DNA from 3 places in the Rouxiella sp. T17 genome. Region 1 is predicted to be linked to each of the others. Evidence: riboswitches for the same ligand, from Rfam matches in the RefSeq annotation. Region 1 holds a riboswitch; each other region holds the start of a gene.
The links. A riboswitch is a leader RNA that binds a small molecule or an ion and turns the genes downstream of it on or off. The one in region 1 is predicted to bind thiamine pyrophosphate.
Positions count from the first base shown of each region.

Region 2: another riboswitch for thiamine pyrophosphate. It lies ahead of thiC (phosphomethylpyrimidine synthase ThiC); the one in region 1 lies ahead of thiM (hydroxyethylthiazole kinase).
Region 3: another riboswitch for thiamine pyrophosphate. It lies ahead of thiB (thiamine ABC transporter substrate binding subunit); the one in region 1 lies ahead of thiM (hydroxyethylthiazole kinase).

Region 1 covers NZ_JAWUEA010000030.1:89,558-96,490, reverse strand. The annotation lists gene SC206_RS10840 (GntR family transcriptional regulator) at 1-160, shown strand, start outside; gene thiD (bifunctional hydroxymethylpyrimidine kinase/phosphomethylpyrimidine kinase) at 183-1,001, opposite strand; gene thiM (hydroxyethylthiazole kinase) at 1,001-1,819, opposite strand; TPP riboswitch at 1,854-1,950, opposite strand; gene SC206_RS10825 (ATP-grasp domain-containing protein) at 2,108-3,355, opposite strand; gene SC206_RS10820 (HlyD family type I secretion periplasmic adaptor subunit) at 3,881-5,107, opposite strand; gene SC206_RS10815 (type I secretion system permease/ATPase) at 5,104-6,933, opposite strand, start outside.
Region 2 covers NZ_JAWUEA010000002.1:4,356-11,288, reverse strand. The annotation lists gene thiE (thiamine phosphate synthase) at 1-321, opposite strand, end outside; gene thiC (phosphomethylpyrimidine synthase ThiC) at 318-2,285, opposite strand; TPP riboswitch at 2,410-2,537, opposite strand; gene rsd (sigma D regulator) at 2,625-3,143, opposite strand; gene nudC (NAD(+) diphosphatase) at 3,253-4,029, shown strand; gene hemE (uroporphyrinogen decarboxylase) at 4,154-5,218, shown strand; gene nfi (deoxyribonuclease V) at 5,271-5,951, shown strand; gene SC206_RS00225 (YjaG family protein) at 6,022-6,612, shown strand; gene hupA (nucleoid-associated protein HU-alpha) at 6,804-6,933, shown strand, end outside.
Region 3 covers NZ_JAWUEA010000038.1:151,522-158,454, forward strand. The annotation lists gene sgrR (HTH-type transcriptional regulator SgrR) at 275-1,936, shown strand; TPP riboswitch at 1,976-2,096, shown strand; gene thiB (thiamine ABC transporter substrate binding subunit) at 2,154-3,140, shown strand; gene thiP (thiamine/thiamine pyrophosphate ABC transporter permease ThiP) at 3,116-4,726, shown strand; gene thiQ (thiamine ABC transporter ATP-binding protein ThiQ) at 4,710-5,411, shown strand; gene SC206_RS17130 (DedA family protein) at 5,645-6,412, opposite strand; gene SC206_RS17135 (DNA polymerase II) at 6,712-6,933, shown strand, end outside.

The DNA of each region.
Region 1 (6,933 bases):
GCCAGAGAATTTAATTGCCCAGCATTACACCATTTTTGCGGCGCTGAAGGCGCGCGATCCCGATGCCGCCGAGCAGGCACTACGCGCGCATTTGCAGGAGATGATTTTCTCGATCACCCCTATCGCCCAGCAAAACAGCGAATGGTTTGAAAACGACTAGGGCTTTTCAAACGAATAGAAAGTTACCACCAGCGATGAAAATGATGCACGGGGCCGATGCCCTCACCCACTTCCAGCGAGTCGGCCTGCTGCAACGCCTGTTGTAGATACGCTTTCGCCTCGCGAACCGTCTCAATCCAATTTGCCTGACGAGGACGAATCGCCGCCAGCGCCGCGCTCAGCGTGCAGCCCGTGCCGTGGGTATTTTTGGTTGCCACGCGAGGTGCCGTAAATCGCTCGCGATAGTCGGCGGTCATTAACCAATCCGGACTTTCGCTGTCACTCAAATGGCCCCCCTTCATTAATACCGCCTCGCAGCCCATCGCCAGCAACGCCTCGCCCTGACGGCACATTTCGCGCTCGTCGGTCGCCATCTCGCAGTTCAGCAACGCGGCGGCTTCGGGCAGGTTTGGCGTAATCATCGACACCTGCGGCAGCAGCCAATGTCGCAGTGCCTCGACGGCGTCGGGCGTCAGCAGCGGATCGCCGCTTTTCGCCAGCATGACCGTATCGAGCACCACGAATGCCGGCCCCTTGTGCAGCTTGCGATAGTGACGCAGCCTTTCAGCCACCACCTCTACCACCTGCGTATTTGCCAGCATGCCGATTTTTGCGCTATCAATGCGCACATCACTCAGCACTGAGTCGAGCTGCGCGCCAACAAAATCTGGTTCGATATTATAAACCGACTGCACGCCACGGGTATTTTGCGCCACCAGCGCCGTAATGACGCTGGTGCCGTAGGCTTCGAGTGCCGAAAAGGTTTTCAAATCGGCCTGAATGCCCGCCCCGCCGCTAGGATCGGTGCCTGCGATTGTCAACACATTGATTCTCTTACTCATTATGCGCCTCCGTTTGCATTTTCATTCGCAAGTGATTCCGCGCCGATCAGGTAAAGATGGTCAAGGAAAGCTGGCGTGAAGCTGCCGGGCCCTTTGGCTTCGCGACTGGCTAATTCCCCCGCGCAGGACATCACGCGGCAGGCGGCGGCAACGTTATCGACTCGCTCACCTTTTAAGGAAGTAAACGCCGCAACCACTGCCGAAAGCGCGCAACCCGTGCCGACCACGCGTGTCATCAGCGCGTCGCCGCCCGGTACCGCCCAGCTTTTTTCGCCGTCGGTGATGTAATCTACTTCGCCGGTTACGGCGATAACCGCGCCCGTTTGACGCGCCAAGGCTTCGGCGGCGGGTAACGCGGCCAGTGAAGTGTCGCCGCTGTCTACGCCACGACCTGAAGCAGCAAGGCCGCTCAACGCCATGATTTCAGAGGCGTTTCCGCGAATGGCCGCCGGTTTTAGCTTAATAATTTGGTGGCAGAATTCCGTGCGCCAGCCGAGTGCGCCGACGGCGACCGGGTCAAGCACCCACGATTTATTGGCTTCGTTTGCCGCGTGAATGGCGGCAAGCATCGATTCGGCGCGTGCAGAAGTGAGCGTGCCGACATTGACCAGCAGCGCGTTGGCGATGGCGCTAAACTGCGCGGCTTCACGGGAATCAATCACCATCGCGGGCGACGCACCGAGCGCCAGCAGCACGTTGGCGGTGATCGATTGCACCACGTCGTTGGTCATGCAGTGAACTAAAGGTGAGGTTTGGCGAAACTGCGTGAGAGTGTCGGCGGCCAGGCGGCCCGGAAAAACAGGAGGTCGAGTCATCATAAAATTCCCAACCGGCGATCAAGAAGGGGTACCGGTCGAGATACCACGACTTCCCTACGCTGGCATTATCCAGATCAGGTTATACGGGTATTTCTCAGCCTTCACAAAGAAGGGCACCCCGAGTCGATAAGCAATTTAACAAATCTTGCGCCAGCTTACGGGAAGCGGCTTGTTGATACAAGCCTTAGCCAGCGTACTTGACCGGTACGCTATTTATCTATTTATCTATTTATCTATTTATCTATTTATCTATTTATCTATTTATCTATTTATCTATTTATCTATTTATTACAGATTTTCTGATTCCCATTTCCTGTATAACTCATAGGAATTTTGAATGTCATCCTTATTATCGCCTGTAATAAAGAACGCAGCTGGGCAAGATGTGACATCGATAGTCGGACTCAGTAGTGTGTTGTTGGCTATTTTCATAATGACACTCACAAATCCAGGAAGTGTATTAAGGAACCCTTTGAATTCGGCATGTGAAAAGGGTTTTCGCTGAGAGGCGATACTATGAATGCAACGTAATAGTTTTGACTGTGTATATTGCTCCACGGCTAGACCAAATAAGTCTGGACGGGTATACGCGAACCTCATGAGTTCCAACTGATCGCTGCCCGTAGCAAGGCGAATGGCTTTCGGATTAGCCGCACCGGAAACGCGCGCTCCTATTTCAATAAGCGTTGCTCCATCCTCAGCTAAAATTAGCTCGGTATGGCCAGCCCCTTTAACGATTCCGACGGCATCTAACGCTTTTAAGGTATATTCTATAGCGCGTGTTGTATCTAATGAACAAGGGTCACACAGCTCATCAAAGTCATAGAGATTTCTGCCAGAAATAAGCTTTTTTGATACTTTCCATACATCGGTGACTTTATGCTTACCTCCAAGACTCGCTGTATTAACAACAAATTCTGTCCCTTCAATAAACCTTTGTATCAGTGCATTATCATTATGGGAATGTAAGCAATTTTGCTTACCCGTAATTTTCAGGGTTGCCTCTTCAACGTCTGTTTCTGACGTGCATATATATACATCATCTGAACCACCACTATCAGGAGGCTTAACGACAACCTTGCCCTCTCCATATTGCTTAAACCAATCTTTAAGTTCTTCGGCATCATGACTAAGAAACTGCTTCGTCGTTCGTAATCCTGCAAGTTCTACCGCTTGATTCATCAAAAATTTATTTCGACGGAGCGCCGTCGTTGCGGGATCGTTGCCTTCTAAACTTAACGCCCATGCAATCCACTCACTCAGCGCGACAGCACATTCACGACCAGGAATAACAGCTATTGGGTTATGAGTTGCAATTTGTCTCAAGTTTTCATCTTCAAGCCCGTTACTCCAACGGTAGCAAGCCTTATAGCGGTGCTTGTTGAAACTAGGGTTGGACAAAACATTAATAGCACTGTCGGACTCGATATGAATAAGGTCGAAATGCTCCTCGATTTCATTACTCACCCAGGCTCCTACTGATATAGCATTCACAATCGCTACTACCGGCTTTTGATTTTCTGTTTTTATTTCCATTATGAATACATCTCTTAACGTAGAGGGTAAGTTGAACCCGTTTTTTTCTTTTTAATGAAAAATAAGCGAAGGAAATTAACCACTCAAATACAACCCTGTGAAAATACTTATATTTAAACATAGCGTCAATATAAAACTTTTTATTTTAAAAGAGTGTACAGCGCATTGCGGATATTTAGATAAAAACGGTGAATGTATTATACTGACATTATATTAATTTATTATTAATAGTATAAATATACTCTTCCCAATCAATTAACTTTAAACATAGTGAAGATTAATTTCATATATTTACCTATATCGTTACCTATATTATTACTGATCTCATTACTTATCTCATTACTTATATCGTTACTTACCAATGTAGTTATTATGAAAACCACCTTCTACTGACAGTAAATAATTGTGTTTTTTATCTCCCTACTGACGCTAAAAAATTCTGATTTAGCAGACGGTTACGATTTTTGCCGCCGCTTTCAAATGAAAACGGCGGCAAAGAGAGGGTTGATGAAATGAAAGTGGTGATTAACGTTCGCGGAGGGCTTCTTTGGCGCGGTTAAACGGTTTGATCAGATAATCCATCACCGATTTCTCGCCGGTTTTAATGTCAACCGTCGACACCATACCCGGGCTTATCGAGAAGCGTTTGCCCGCTTTATTCTGCACGTAGTCGTTATCCGTGCGGATAAAGACGCGATAATAGTAGATTTCCGGTTTTACCTCGTCTTGAATAGTGTCGGGAGAAATCCCTTCAACGACGCCGTTCATACCGCCGTAAATGGCATAATCGTAGGCGGAGATTTTCACTACCGCGCGCTGGCCCGGATGAATAAAGGCGATATCACGCGGCGAAAGGCGCGCCTCTATTAACAGGCGATCGTTGAGCGGCACAATGTTCATCAGCTCGCCGTTTGGAGGAATGACCCCGCCGACGGTCGAAACTTTGATATTTTTCACAATGCCGCGCATCGGCGAACGAATAGTCGAACGCGTTACCGTGTCTTCGCGCCCTTTCACCACCTGAGACATACTCGCGGCTTCGGCGTTGGCCTTCGCCAGCTCCTCGCGCGCCTGCACATAATATTGTGAGCGCATGTCGGTCAGCTTAAGCTCCAAATCTGACTTATCTCGCTGTAAACGCAATACTTCTACGCTACTGGCGGCACCCGTTTTTGCCAGACGCTGGGTGATGGCAAGTTCGCGATTGGCTAATGCCAAAGACTCTTTAAACTGCGCCGTGGCATCGTTCAGCTGGGCGCGACGTGCTTTATACAGCCGCGTTTCAGAGGCGATAAGTTCGGGAAAGGCGTTCAGCTCCGCCGGAAAAGTCAGCTGCTGGTCATTAACCTCGGCATTCAAACGCGACGCCGCCGCCAGCGCCGCACGATAGCGCGCCGCACTTTCGCCTACGTTGGACTGCGAGCGTGTGGCGTCGAGGCGCGCCACGATTTGCCCGGCCTCGACTTGATCGCCTTCGTGTACTTTCAGCTCGGTTAAAATTCCGCCTTCCAACGATTGCAGTACCTGATCGCGCGAGCTTGGAATAACCTTGCCGGTGCCGGTCGAGACTTCGTCGAGCATGCCGAACCAGGCCCAAACCAGCGCCACCAATAGCAGAAATGCGCTAATGACGATTAAACGCACCGCGCCGGAATAGTGCGTTTCGGAGCGCAACTCGCCGAGCAGATCGTCGGACGAATCAACTTCAGCCGCTGTAACCAGCCGCAGATTGGCAGACAATTGCTTGCTCATGATCTCACCTCCGGCTGAGTTCCGTTGGCACGCGCGCCGGGGAGCGCATTTTCTTTCGGACTGTCCATCACCAGCTGCCCTTCTTTCAGCACCAGTATGCGATCAACCAGCGCGAGGATCGCCGCGCGGTGCGTCGCCACCACCAGCGTGCGGCCATTCAGCCACTGGCCGAGACGCTCGATAAACTCTTTTTCGGTGTGATCGTCGAGGGAAGAGGTCGGCTCGTCGAGCAGCACGATGTTCGGGTCACGCAGCAGCATGCGCGCCAGCAGCAGCGACTGGCGCTGTCCGCCGGATAATCCCACGCCGCCTTCCATAATCGGATGGTCGAGGCCAAGCTCGAGACGACGAATAAAATCGGCCCCGCCACTGACGGTCAGCGCACCGAAAATCGCCTCATCGGTCGCGTGCGCCGCGCCCAGCGTGAGATTTTCACGCAGCGTGCCGTGGAACAGGCGAGCATTTTGAGTCAGCAAACCGACGTTGCGACGCACGTCGGCGAGGTCGATGTGCGGCAGGCTAAGGTTATCCAGCCGCAGTTCGCCGCCGATTAAATCCATGCCGCCGGCCATCGCCTGAAGCATGGTCGATTTGCCGGACCCGTTGCGTCCCAGCAGGGCAATGCGCTCGCCGGGCTTGATAATCAGGCTTTTAATCTTCAGCGCAATGGTCAGCGAATCGGCGTTATAGCGGAACATGGCGTCAGTAAACTGATAGTGGCCAAACAGCACCGGACAGTGAATTCGCGTCTCGTCCTTGCTGTTTTCCACCGGCAGATTCATCAGCGCATCGAGGCTGATTTTCGCCGCTTTCACCTGCTGCCAGCGCGCCAGCACGCCGCAAAGCGTCGCCATCGGCGCAATCATTCGCGAAGAAAGTAACGACGCCGCAACAATCGCACCCGTCGAGATATCGCCGTTAATCACCATCGGCGCGCCCACCACGATTACCGTGGCATACACCAAACCCTGCACCGTCACGCCCCAGCTTATCAGCGAGTGCATGACCTTACGCATTTGCACGCCAGACTGCGCGGTAATGCGAATGTAGCTGTTCCACTGTTGCAGAAAACGGTCTTCCGCCTGCATCAGCTTGATATCTTCCAGCCCCTGCACGCTTTCAACCAGCACCGCATTGCGCAGCGTGGACTCTTTCAACGCCTGCTGAGCGAGTTTCGCCAGTTTCTTCTGGCTGAAAATACCCGGCAGCACCATTAGTAATACGGCGACCGGCGCTATCCACGCCAGCTGCGGCGCAATAATCGCCATCACCAGCAGGAACAGCAGGAAGAACGGCATGTCGACGATCGCCGAAACGGTGGTCGAGGTGACCATCTCACGGATCGCTTCCAGCTCGCGCAGCTGCGAGATAAAGGTGCCCGTTGAACGCGGCACCGCGCTGTTTCTCAGGCGCAACGCATGGCCGAAAACGCGATCGGAGACGCGCATGTCGGCGCGCTTGCCGAGCAAGTCGGTGACGTGATCGCGCCCGACGCGCAGGATATAAGTGAAGATTACCGAAATAATCACCCCACCGTAGAGCACGTAAAGCGTGGGGTAAGACTGGGCCGGAATCACCCGATCGTAAACCTGCATCGAGAAGATGATCCCGGCGAGCGCCAGCAGGTTGATCAGGAAGGATCCGAGCATCACGTAGCTGTAAGGTCGCAGATCCCGCAGCACCAGACGACGCAGCCAGTCGGGCCGCACGGCGGTGAGATAGCGATCGACGCGGCTGTCTTTGGCGGCGGTTACCGGTCGCAGCGCGGCGGCAAAGCTTATCGCGGGCAGCAAGGTTTCCAGCGCAATCGGCGTCGGCTGTTCTTC
Region 2 (6,933 bases), on a different contig from region 1:
GGTGTTATCCAGATCTTCCTGACCCAGATGAATGCCGTAAGCCTGATGCTTCACCGCCAGCCGCCAGTAATCGTTGATAAACAACCGCGCGTGATGCTGGTGGCCTAATTTAATGGCCTCGATAATCGCGGGTTCGACCTCGTCGTCGGGCAAATCTTTGATGCGCAGTTGCAGCGTTTTAACGCCGGTTTCCAGCAAGCGACGGATCCACTCTACGCTGTCGACGACCGGATAAAGCCCGAGATAATACGGCACCTCGGGAAACGGGGTAGACGGGATAAACGGGGCAGTGGAAAGGGTCTGAATAGACGGAATAGTCATTTACCCACTCCTTCTTCAATTTTGTCGGCGGGATGATAAAGTTCGCCACCGCTGGCGCGGAAGGTTTTCGACATTTGCAGCATGCCGGTTTCCACGATATCAATCGGGATCGCCTTGGCTTCCAGCGCGGCGGCGTAATCGCGAACTTCCTGAGTGATTTTCATCGAACAGAATTTTGGTCCGCACATCGAGCAGAAGTGCGCGACCTTGCCGGATTCCTGCGGCAGCGTTTCGTCGTGATAGGCGCGGGCGGTGTGAGGATCCAGCGCCAGATTGAACTGATCTTCCCAGCGGAATTCGAAACGCGCCTTCGACATGGCGTTATCGCGGATCTGCGCGCCCGGATGGCCTTTTGCCAGATCCGCCGCGTGCGCCGCGATTTTGTAGGTGATCAAACCCTGTTTCACATCCTCTTTATTCGGCAGGCCGAGATGCTCTTTCGGCGTGACGTAGCACAGCATCGCGCAGCCGAACCAGCCAATCATTGCCGCGCCAATGCCGGACGTGAAATGGTCATAACCCGGCGCAATATCCGTAGTCAAAGGCCCCAGCGTGTAGAACGGCGCTTCGTGGCATTTTTCCAGCTCTTCGGTCATGTTGCGGCGGATCATCTGCATCGGCACGTGCCCCGGACCTTCAATCATCACCTGCACGTCATATTCCCAGGCAATCTTGGTCAGCTCGCCCAGCGTTTTCAGCTCGGCAAACTGCGCTTCGTCGTTGGCATCCTGAATCGACCCCGGACGCAGCCCGTCACCCAGCGACAGCGACACGTCATAGGCGGCGCAAATTTCGCAGATTTCGCGGAAATGCAGATACAGGAAACTCTCTTTGTGGTGCGACAGGCACCATTTCGCCATGATCGAACCGCCGCGCGAGACGATGCCGGTCAGACGTTTGGCGGTCATCGGCACGTAGCGCAGCAGCACGCCCGCGTGAATAGTAAAGTAATCGACGCCTTGCTCGGCCTGCTCCAACAGCGTGTCGCGGAACATTTCCCAGTTCAGGTCTTCCGCCACGCCGTTGACTTTTTCCAGCGCCTGATAAATTGGCACAGTACCAATCGGCACCGGACTGTTACGCATAATCCATTCGCGGGTTTCGTGAATGTAGCGGCCGGTGGAAAGATCCATCACCGTGTCGGCGCCCCAGCGGGTGGACCACACCAGCTTCTCGACCTCCTCTTCAATCGACGAGGTCACGGCGGAGTTACCGATGTTGGCGTTGATTTTTACCAGGAAGTTACGGCCAATGATCATCGGCTCGGATTCGGGGTGATTGATGTTGGCGGGAATAATGGCGCGTCCGGCGGCAACTTCGTCACGGACAAATTCGGGCGTGATATTTTGCGGCAGCGTGGCGCCAAAACTTTCACCCGGATGCTGTTGCAGCAGCACTTCACCGCGAATACGCTCGCGACCCATGTTTTCACGCAGCGCAATATATTCCATTTCTGGCGTCACAATGCCTTTGCGCGCGTAGTGCATTTGCGTCACGCAGTGGCCCGCTTTGGCTTTGCGCGGGCGTGGAAGATGGTCAAAACGCAGGTGATCGAGGCCTTCATCGGCCATGCGCTGCTGGGTAAAACCGGAGCTGACCCCCGCGAGCTCTTCCGTATCGTGACGATCGCGGATCCAGCTGGCGCGTACCTTGTCGAGACCGCGATGCACGTCGATGGTAGACTCGGGATCGCCGTAAGGCCCGGCTGTGTCATACACCGGAATTGCTTCATTATCTTCAAACTTCGGATCGTCTTTGCTGCCGCCGATCATCGTCGGGCTAAGCTGGATCTCGCGCATCGGCACCTGAATATCGGCGCGGCTGCCCTGTAGATAAATACGTTTGGAGTTTGGGAAAGCGACGCCCTGTAAACTGTCGATAAACGCCTGCGCTTCTGCGCGCTGCTGACGGCGATTACTGGTTTTTTTTACGGGTTCGATCTGGACTTCAGGGGTGTTCGACATAGCAAATTCCTCGTGATTAGCGATAGGGAAAATTGCTTGTCAGGAGGTTTACGGCGGGAGTAAAGCGTGTATCTGAACCTTGTCGCGCCCCTGAGTGACAGGAAACGGCGATAAAAGCCAAACGCAATAAATTACTCTTGTTCCCTTCGCGGGTACTAACCCGATCAGGTTCCGCGGATCCCGAATTAACGGTCTCAGCCTGGTAAATTCCCGATAAATCAGGGTTTACGCTAGGCACTCCGACAAGAATTGGCCTCTAGTGACAGGCCGTTTAAGAAGCCTCAATATACGAGGCTCATTTTAAAACACAACCCTTTGCAGGGTTTTTAGCGAAAACTGTTATGCAGGTCGCACGATGGCTTCGTCGTTTGCAACAGGCGGCAAAACGTCAAATTTTGAAGCCAGCGCCAGATTGATCAGCTGATCTTCAAGCTCGAAGCGGGCATCGAGCGCTTCGCCAATATCTGACAGCGCATAGTGGAAGGCGAAAATATCGTCGTCCTTGAATTCGGTATCGGTATAGCTGTCATGGAAGGCCATAATGGTTTCGGTATTGGCTTCCAAAGCCGGGAAAATTCTTGCGGCGACCTGTTGGGAAATCGCGGCTTGGGTACCATCGACTTCTTCAACTATCCTGTGATAGAGGTGGAAGTGACCTGCAGAGAGGTAATCAACCAGGTGATGACAGAAACTGTCGAGGGCCTTTTCGTTAAGCGGAATATGAGCTTCTTTATTCGGTTTCAAGCCCACGAGGGTGAGATATGAAACCAGCAGTTCTTTTCTTGCATGTAGCCACTGATCGACCAACTCATTACTGCCGCCAACGCGTTGGGTCAGCCTTTCGAGACGAGTTAACATGGTTGACTCCGAAATTTTTTTTGTCAGACGTTTAAGGTAAAGGTTAAAGCTTACTAAAATCACTTTATCTTCCAGACTGTCAGTGTAGTCGAGGTTATGCAACAACAACATGGAAATGCAAATAACAGATCAACATAGCGGCTGGTGGATCCTCAGTCAGGATGGCAAATTATGGCTACCTGACGGATCGTTGCCGAACGGATCCGCGACGCAATTCTCTCTTGCGGGCGAGGCGGGCCGACAGATAGGCGAATGGCAGGGCGAGCCCGTGTGGCTGATCCGAAAAAGCATGAAGGATCATATGCTTTCTGCGCGACAATTACTGGATCAGGATCGCGAATTATTCCAATTGGTTGGCAGAGGCGTGCAACTTTCGGAGTTCTATCGATCGCATAAATTCTGCGGCTATTGCGGCCATGAAATGCTCGTCAGCAAAACCGAATGGGCCGCGCTGTGCGGACACTGTAAAGAACGCTATTACCCGCAAATTGCGCCGTGCATTATTGTCGCCATACGTCGCGGCGAAGAAATTCTGCTCGCGCAGCACGTTCGACATCGTGGCGGCGTTCACACGGTACTGGCCGGATTTGCCGAAGTCGGCGAAACGCTGGAAGAAACCGTGGCCCGCGAAGTGATGGAAGAGAGCAATATCCGGGTCAAAAACGTGCGCTACGTCAGTTCGCAGCCGTGGCCGTTCCCGAATTCGCTGATGATGGCATTTATGGCCGATTACGACAGCGGCGAAATCCGTCATGATCCCAAAGAGTTGCTCAATGCGGGCTGGTATCGCTTTGACGCGCTGCCGTTGCTTCCCGCCGTCGGTACAATTGCCCGTCGTTTAATCGAAGACACCGTGGTTCTGTGCCGCGCGGAGGGAGATTCCTAAGCCCGACGTGCTACAATGTCCGCCTTATTTTTAGGCACCTGACCTTTGCGAAACATGGTCAGGTCGCCGTTATGGGCGCGCTACGCCCACGAAGATCAGCAGATTATTAAGGATCTTGCCAAGAATGAACGAGTTAAAGAACGATCGCTACCTGCGCGCGCTGTTACGCCAGCCCGTTGATATCACCCCGGTTTGGATGATGCGTCAGGCCGGCCGCTATTTGCCGGAATATAAAGCGACACGTGCCGAAGCGGGCGATTTTATGTCGCTGTGCAAAAACGCCGAGCTGGCCTGTGAAGTCACGCTGCAACCTTTGCGTCGCTATCCGCTGGATGCCGCGATCCTGTTCTCGGATATTCTGACCATCCCTGACGCCATGGGTCTGGGTCTCTATTTCGAAGCCGGTGAAGGCCCGCGTTTCTCTTCGCCGCTGACCTGCCACGCCGACGTCGCCAAACTGCCTATTCCCGATCCTGAAGATGAGCTGGGCTACGTGATGAACGCCGTGCGCACCATCCGTAAAAACCTCAAGGGCGAAGTGCCGCTGATTGGTTTCTCGGGCAGCCCGTGGACGCTCGCCACTTATATGATTGAAGGCGGCAGCAGCAAGGCGTTTACCAAAATCAAGAAGATGATGTACGCCGAGCCTGCCACGCTGCACCTGTTGCTCGACAAGCTGGCCGACAGCGTCATTCTCTATCTGAATGCGCAAATCAAGGCGGGCGCGCAGTCGGTGATGGTGTTTGACTCGTGGGGCGGCGTGTTGACGGGCCGTGATTACCTCGAATTCTCCCTGAACTACATGCACAAGATTGTCGACGGATTAATCCGTGAAAACGACGGTCGTCGCGTGCCGGTCACCTTGTTCACCAAGGGCGGCGGTCAGTGGCTCGAAGCTATCGCGGCCACCGGTTGTGACGCGCTGGGTCTGGATTGGACCACCGATATCGGCGAAGCTCGTCGTCGCGTTGGCGATAAAGTCGCGCTGCAAGGCAATATGGATCCGTCTATGCTTTATGCTTCACCGGCGCGTATCGAGAGCGAAGTCGAGACGATTCTGGCCAGCTACGGTCACGGAAACGGTCACGTCTTTAACCTCGGCCACGGCATCCATCAGGATGTTCCACCAGAAAACGCCGGTGCGTTCGTCGAGGCAGTGCATTCACTGTCGCGTCAATATCATGAATAGTAAAAAGAACGAATAGTAAAATCCACGAATCGTAAAATCGACAGGAGTCAGCATGATTGATACCGGAGCAATGCGCGAAGAGCAGCGAGTCAAGGCCCAGCAACTGGTGCTCGAAGACCCCGTTTCAGGGCTTAACCCGGAATTTATTGCTGGCGCCGACATCGGCTTTGAAGAGGGCGGCGAGGTGACACGCGCCGCCGTCGCCGTGCTGCATTATCCTTCCATGACGTTGGTCGAGCACAAGATTGCCCGCATTCCCACGCAAATCCCGTATATTCCCGGCTTTCTGTCGTTTCGCGAGTGTCCGGCGCTGACCGAAGTCTGGAAACTGCTGGAACACACGCCCGATTTGCTGCTGGTGGACGGGCAGGGCATCGCGCACCCGCGCCGTCTGGGCGTTGCCAGCCATTTTGGCCTGACGATAAACGTGCCGACGATCGGCGTGGCGAAAAGCCGACTGTGCGGCAAGTTTCTGCCCGTCGGCGACGAAGCGGGGTCAACGCAGGCATTGTGGGACCGCGACGAGCAAATTGGTTGGGTGTGGCGCAGCAAGCTGCGTTGTAATCCGCTGTTTATCTCGCCGGGTAACAATATCAGCATGGACTCGGCGTTATATTGGGTTGAACAATGTACCCGAGGATACCGCCTGCCCGAACCGACTCGATGGGCGGATGCAGTGGCCTCCAATCGCACCGCTTTTCAGCGCTGGCAACGCCTGAGCGGCCTGCTTTAAGAATCCAGGCGTAGGAGGCTGTCATAATTTCAGGTAAACTCCCGCCCAGAAAAGTTAACGAGATAAAAACATGTTACGTAACCCGATTCATTTACGTCTGGAAAAGCTTGAAAGCTGGCAACATCTGACGTTTATGGCGAGCCTGTGCGAGCGTATGTATCCCAATTATCAGATGTTTTGCCTGCAATCAGGGTTCGGCGAACCCCAGATTTATCGCAAAATTCTCGATCTGGTGTGGGAAACGCTTGTAATAAAAGATGCAAAGGTTAACTTTGACTCCCAGCTCGAAAAGCTTGAGGAAGCGATTCCTTCGGCAGAAGACTACGATCTTTACGGCGTTTATCCGGCAATCGATGCCTGTATCGCTTTGGGTGAGTTGCTTCACTCGCGTTTAAGTGGTGAAACGTTGGCTCACGCTATCGCGATCAGTGAAACATCCATCCGTACCGTTGCCATGCTGGAGATGACTCAGGCTGGCCGCGAAATGACCGATGAAGAGCTGAAAGTGATACCGGCCGTTGAAGAAGAATGGGACATCCAATGGGAGATTTTCCGCCTGTTGGCTGACTGTGAAGAGCGTGACCTCGAATTGATAAAAGGGTTACGTTCTGACCTGCGTGAAGCCGCTGTGAGTAACATTGGGATAAATTTAACGCAATAAGGCACTAAAACGTGATTTAACGCCTTATTTGTCGTGTCTCAAGGCTTCACATCCGTACCCTGTCTGGTCTACATTTGGGGTGCGAAACAAAAAGTGGCTATCGGTGCGTGTATGCAGGAGGGTGCTGTCAATCGGCATATCCGTCGCACTCGATGCTTTGCAAACGATAAACACACTGTAAAGGATAACTTATGAACAAGACTCAACTGATTGATGTAATTGCTGACAAGGCTGATCTTTCTAAAGCACAGGCTAAACTTGCTCTTGAATCTACTCTGTCTGCAATTACCGAGTCTCTGAAAGAGGGTGAAGCTGTTCAAC
Region 3 (6,933 bases), on a different contig from region 1:
GAAACTGTCAGGCGAAAAAGCGCATTAATGCTTAGCGTAGTCGGTGAAAGCCTAAAGTAGCAAAGACAAAAAAACCAGTGAGTTGCCTCACTGGCTGGTGAAATTTCACCATTACTCAGAAAATTGTTAAACCATTAATGACGCTGATAGCGTCATGTTGAGGATTTGGCTTTGCCAATGCGCATTTATTGGCAGTACGGCTTGATGTCAGAAAGTATGGCCGTAATATGAGGAAAGAAAAATTGATGAGTTCACTCATTGGAGTTCCTCTTTTATGTCATCGCCTCGTCTGCAACAACAGTTTTTACGCCTGTGGCAACATTGCCACGGTAAACCGACGAAAACCACGCTACAGGCGCTTTCGGCGGTGCTTAACTGCTCGCGTCGACACGTGCGATCGCTGCTCGGCGGTATGCAAAAAGAAGGCTGGCTGAGCTGGCAGGCAGAGATAGGAAGAGGCAAAAAATCGCGGCTGACGTTTCTGCTAACCGGCTTGGCGTTGCAACAACAACGGGCCGAAGAGCTGATAGATCAAGACCGCGTCGACCAACTGGTGCAGCTGGTGGGCGATAAAACCGTGGTGCGGCAGATGCTGCTTTCCCAGCTCGGGCGGCGTTTTCGTCAAGGAAAACATATTCTTCGCGTGCTCTATTACCGCTCGCTGCCTAATCTGCTGCCCGGCACCATGCTGCGGCGTTCCGAAACGCATCTCGCCAAACAGATTTTCAGCGGGCTGGTCGGCATAAATGAGGAAAATGGGGAACTGCGCGGCGATTTAGCTCATCACTGGCAGGCCATCAGCCCGCTGCACTGGCGTTTTTATCTGCGCCCCGCGATTCATTTCCATCACGGCAGAGAGCTTGAGATGGCGGATATCATCAGCACTTTCAGTCGCTTGCAACACCATCCGCTGTTTACTCATTTTTCGCGTGTCGAATCGCCGAACGCCAACGTCATTGATATTCATCTGCACACCCCCGACCCATGGTTGCCTTGGCTATTAGGCAGCGTTCATGCCCTGATTTTGCCGCAGGAATGGCCATCGCTGGCGGATTTTGCCCGTCATCCTATCGGTACGGGGCCTTATGCGGTGATTAATAACCAGCAAACCCAGCTAAAAATCCGCGCATTTGATGACTATTTTGGCTATCGCGCGCTGATCGACGAGGTCAATATTTGGGTCTTGCCCGAACTGACCGAAGAGCTGGTTCATTCCGGCGTGCAGTTGCAGGCCGACGACACGGCCAACGATCAGCTTGAAAGCCGGCTCGAAGAAGGCTGCTATTTCGTACTGTTTGACCAGCGTTCGCCGGTGGGCAGTCATCCGCAACTGCGCAAATGGCTGTGTGAAATCTTTAATCCGATTGCGCTACTCAACGCCTCGGCTCCGGCATATCAACGTTATTGGTCGCCCGCCTACGGATTATTGCCGCGCTGGCACCATCGGCGTCCGCAGGAAAAAATGCCCAAGCCCGTTGATATTGAAGAGATAACCGTGACCTTTTACAGCGATCACTCGGAGTATCAGGATATCTGTCAGGCGCTGGTTCCGTTGCTGGCTGAACAGGGTGTTAAACTGAAGGTACAGATCGTCGATTACGCCACGTGGCACAGAGGTGAAGCCACGAGCGACGTGTGGCTCGGCAGCGCCAATTTTACGCTGCCGATTGAGTTTTCCCTGTTCGCCACGCTGCTCGAACTGCCTTTGCTCCAGTATTGTCTCGAAGAGAAACTGGATAACGCGGCGAAAAAATGGCGCACCGGTGAGCTGCCTCTGGCCGAATGGGCGCATCATCTGGTTAACGAGGGCCACGTGCATCCCCTGTTCCACCATTGGCTGTTGTTGCAGGGCCAGCGCAGTATGCGCGGCGTCAGGATGAACACGCTCGGCTGGTTTGACTTTAAATCTGCCTGGTTTGCGCCTCCCGACGTATAAACCTGCTTTCAACCCAGTCACTTAATCACTACAATAACGCCGTTCTCAACGGGGTGCTGACTGACTGTTTTTGCTCGCGCAAAGCAGGAGAAGGCTGAGAAAAAACCCGTCGAACCTGATCCGGTTAATACCGGCGAAGGGATTTGAGAGTGCAGTTCGCTGACTCAAACTCCTTTGCCACGCCTACTCTTTTTCAAGGTAAAAGTTGGAGTGCAAAGTGTTTAAAAAATTATTGCCCTGCCTGTTGATCGTTTCGGCGCCCGCGCTGGCCGCCAAGCCCGTGCTGACCGTTTATACCTACGACTCCTTCTCGGCCGATTGGGGCCCGGGCCCTGCCATCAAGAAAGCCTTTGAAGCCGACTGCGGCTGCGAGCTTAAATACGTGCCGCTCGAAGACGGCGTGTCGCTGCTCAATCGCCTGCGCATGGAGGGGAAAAACAGCCCGGCCGACGTTGTGGTTGGACTCGATAACAACCTGCTGCAAGCCGCAGAACAGACCGGCTTATTCACTAAACCTGCCGTCGAAAAAACCACGCTCGACATTCCGGGCGGCTGGACTGACAGCACCTTTGTGCCTTATGACTACGGCTATTTCGCCTTCGTCTATAACAAGGACAAGCTGAAAAACCCGCCGAAAAGCCTGCAAGAGCTGTTCGACAGCCCGCAGCCGTGGAAGATTATTTACGAAGATCCGCGTACCAGCACGCCGGGTCTGGGCCTGCTGCTGTGGGTGCAAAAAGTTTACGGCGATAAAGCGCCTGAAGCGTGGCAGAAGCTGGCGAAGAAAACCGTCACCGTCACTAAAGGCTGGAGCGAGGCCTACGGTCTGTTCCTCAAGGGTGAAAGCGATTTGGTGCTGAGCTACACCACCTCTCCGGCTTATCACATTATCGAAGAGAAAAAAGATAACTACGCGGCAGCCAACTTCTCGGAAGGTCACTACATGCAGGTTGAAGTTGCGGGCCAGCTGGCCGCCAGCAAACAGCCAGCGCTGGCCGCGAAGTTTATGAAATTCGTCACCACGCCGGGATTCCAGAAAGCCATTCCAACCGGCAACTGGATGTATCCTGTTGTTAATACGCCTTTACCGGCCGGATACGACAAACTGACCGTGCCGACTATTTCGCTGCAATACAGCGCCAAAACGGTCGCCGATAATCGCGCGCAATGGATTCAGGCATGGCAGAACGCCGTCAGCCACTAATCCCGGTCTGGCTGTGGCCGGGCGCGGTCGCCGCAACGATTATCCTGCTGGTCGCCTTTTTGGCGCTCGGCTCGCTGCTGCGCCACGCGCCCGCGCTTTCTCTGCGCGCCGTCTGGCAGGATAATTACCTGTGGCACGTGATTCGCTTCACCTTCTGGCAGGCGCTGCTTTCGGCGCTGTGCTCCGTACTGCCCGCTATTTTGCTGGCGCGAAGCCTCTATCGGCGGCGTTTTCCGGGGCGTCAGTGGCTGCTTAGACTCTGCGCCATGACGCTGGTTTTGCCCGTGTTAGTCGCCGTGTTCGGCATTCTCAGCGTCTATGGTCGCGAAGGCTGGCTGGCGCAGCTGTGCGCCGCGCTGGGTATTCGCTACGCCTTTTCGCCCTACGGCTTGCAGGGCATTTTGCTCGCCCACGTGTTTTTCAATTTGCCCCTCGCCACGCGTCTTCTGCTGCAATCCCTTGAAAACGTAGCCATTGAGCAACGCCAAATAGCGGCCCAGCTTGGGATGAACGGCTGGCAGCTGTTCCGTTTTGTCGAATGGCCCGCGTTGAAAAGGCAGATTCTGCCCGCCGCTGCGCTGATATTTATGCTCTGTTTCGCCAGTTTCGCGACCGTGCTGTCGCTGGGCGGCGGCCCGAAAGCCACCACCATCGAGCTGGCTATCTATCAGGCGTTGAGTTACGACTATGACCTCGGACGCGCGGCGCTGCTGGCGCTTATCCAGCTGGTTTGCTGTTTGGGTCTGGTGTTGCTGAGCCAGAAATTGAGTCAGGCGCTGCCGGTCGGCCACACGCACGCCCAGCGCTGGCGCGATCCCGCCGATTCTATTGGGCGAAAGATTGCTGACGTGGTGCTGATTGCTCTGGCTTTACTGCTCATTCTGCCGCCTTTAATCGCCGTATTGATTGGCGGCATCAATCAGTCATTACTCGACGTGCTGCATCAAACCGCCCTGTGGCAAGCGCTGTGGATGTCGGTTCGTCTGGCGCTCGGCAGTGGTTTGCTGTGCCTGCTGCTTGCGATGATGCTGTTGTGGAGCAGCCGAGAGCTGCGCCTGCGCCAGCGACAAAATTGGGGCCAAGGTCTGGAGCTGTCGGGCATGCTGATTCTGGCGATGCCGGGCATTGTGCTGGCGACCGGCTTCTTTCTTTTACTCAGCGATACCGTTGGCTTGCCGCAGTCGCCGTGGATGCTGGTGATTTTGACCAACGCGCTGATGGCGATTCCTTACACCTTGAAAGTATTGGAAAATCCAATGCGTGACGTGGCCGAACGCTACTCACTGCTTTGCCTTTCACTGGATCTGCGCGGCTGGAACCGGCTGCGCTGGATTGAATTAAGTGCGCTTAAACGGCCGATGACACAGGCACTAGCCTTTGCCTGCGTACTGTCGCTGGGTGATTTTGGCGTTATCGCGCTGTTTGGTAATGAGAATTTCCGCACGCTGCCTTTTTATCTTTATCAGCAGATGGGCTCTTACCGCAGTCAGCAAGGTGCCGTAACCGCCATGTTGCTGCTGATACTCTGTTTCCTGTTGTTCACGATTATCGAAAGATTACCGGGTCGCCATGCTGACACTCAATAAAGTTACCTATCTCTATGAACACCTGCCCATGCGTTTTGACCTGCACATCGCGGCCGGTGAACGTGTCGCGGTCCTTGGCCCAAGCGGCGCGGGTAAAAGCACGCTGCTCAGCCTAATCGCCGGTTTTCTTGCGCCGGGCATGGGAAAAATCGAGATTAACGGGCAGGATCACAGCCACACTCCGCCCGCCAAAAGGCCGGTTTCGATGCTGTTTCAGGAGAACAATCTTTTCTCGCACCTGACCGTGCGGCAAAACATGGGGCTTGGCTTGCATCCGGGACTTAAACTCGACGCGCAGCAGAAGCAGCGTCTGGAAGAGATTGCCGCACAGGTAGGATTGGCCGACTACCTCGACCGCCTGCCTTCGCAGCTTTCGGGCGGCCAGCGCCAGCGTGTAGCTCTGGCGCGCTGTCTGTTACGCAGTCAACCCGTTCTGTTGCTCGACGAGCCTTTCTCCGCGCTCGATCCTGCGCTGCGCAACGAGATGCTTTCACTGCTCGATAAAGTCTGCCACCAGCAGCAGCTCACCTTGCTGATGGTGTCGCATAATCTCGACGACGCCGCCCGCATCGCCGAACGCACCCTGCTCATCGTCGATGGCCGCGTCTATTACGACGGCCCAACGCAATCACTCATCGACGGCAGCGCCCCCGAAGCCTCTATCCTCGGCATCATCAAGAAATAACTTTTTAACTACAACCCCCCTCCCGCTAAGTCATTGGCGCTAGAGCAAGGCGGCAAGCGAGAGAGCCCGATGAGCTGACTCAGGTCAGTGATTTGGGCGAACAAACGCAGCCAACACAGCTATCGCGTCAATGACGACGCGGAAAGTGAGAGAAGCCCGATGAGCTGACACAGGTCAGTGATTTGGGCGAACAAACGCAGCCAACACAGCTATCGCGTCAATGACGACGCGGGTTAGCGAGTGATGACGTGGTAAAGGAGATGTGCGTAAATTGGCATTAAAGGCTGTTGGCTGAGCATAAAAATACTGTAAGCCGTTGCAGCCAAACTGATAACCGTTACCCAGCGTAAACGCGTCAACGGCAGCCATTTTGTCAGCGCATCCGGATTCGCCTTGCCTGAACGCGCCCAGCGCCATACCAGCCAGCCGCTTAACCAGATCAGCACCACGGTAACGAACAGCAGCCATTTGAAGGTTGTACTGTCGGCGCTGTGCGGAATATCAATCGCCACTCCAGCTAGAATTCCCGGCAAGAAATAAACCGGCGGCCAGGTAATACAGCCCACTATATTCGGCGGTGCAAACTTGTAGGGCGGCAGGTTAAGCATGCCCGCAAGCAGCGGCACCAGCGGCCTTGTCGGACCAATAAAGCGGCCAAGAATCACTGTCGCAAAAGAGTGTTTTTCGAGCGCGTTACCTGTTTTGTCGAGCAGCGCCTGATAGCGTTTCAAAAACGACCAGTTATGCAGCGGCTCCTTGAAACCTCGGCCAATAAAATAAGAGGCCCAATCGCCAAGAAAACAGCCGACGCCAGCCGCCAGCCAGGCTTCGTACAGCCCGACTTGACCGCTGCCAATCAGCGCACCCAAGGTCGCCATCATCACCGTGCCCGGCAATAGTAATCCCACCAGCGCCAACGACTCGAAAAACGCGACGACACAAACAAGAGCAAGCGCGAAACCCACTGACTGAGCGACCAAATGTTGTAAATAGGCTTCCATAAAATTCCAGAGTAAAGGTACGCACTCAGCTTACAGCACGGTAAACCTGTTAGGTTTAAGGTTTAAAAATAAAGAGCTGGAATTGTCGGTAAATGGTAAAGGCGAGTCAACCTGCTAATTGTATGCGCATCTGATCCCATGCCTTTTCTCAACACGCGAACTGTATAAATAACCATGCTATATTTAGCGCATTAGCTTCTGTTTAGCGCATTAACTTCTGTTGCACCAAACTGAATGCTTCACCCTGAACGCTCTATCCTATCGCGCCACCTGTTGTACCAACGTTTATCGAGGCCATTATCAACCACGTCACTGCGCCACAACATTCTTCCTCCGAGCCACGTCAGGGTTTTGTTCTGACCCGCCACTGGCGCGATACGCCGCAGGGGACGGAGGTCGAATTATGGCTCGCGACCGAGCACGGTCCGCAGAAGGTTCGCCTGCCGCCGCAGGAATCGGTCGCCTTTTTGCCGGTCGAGCAGCAAGCCGATGCCGAAAAACTGTTGGTCGGCGAAAGAAAT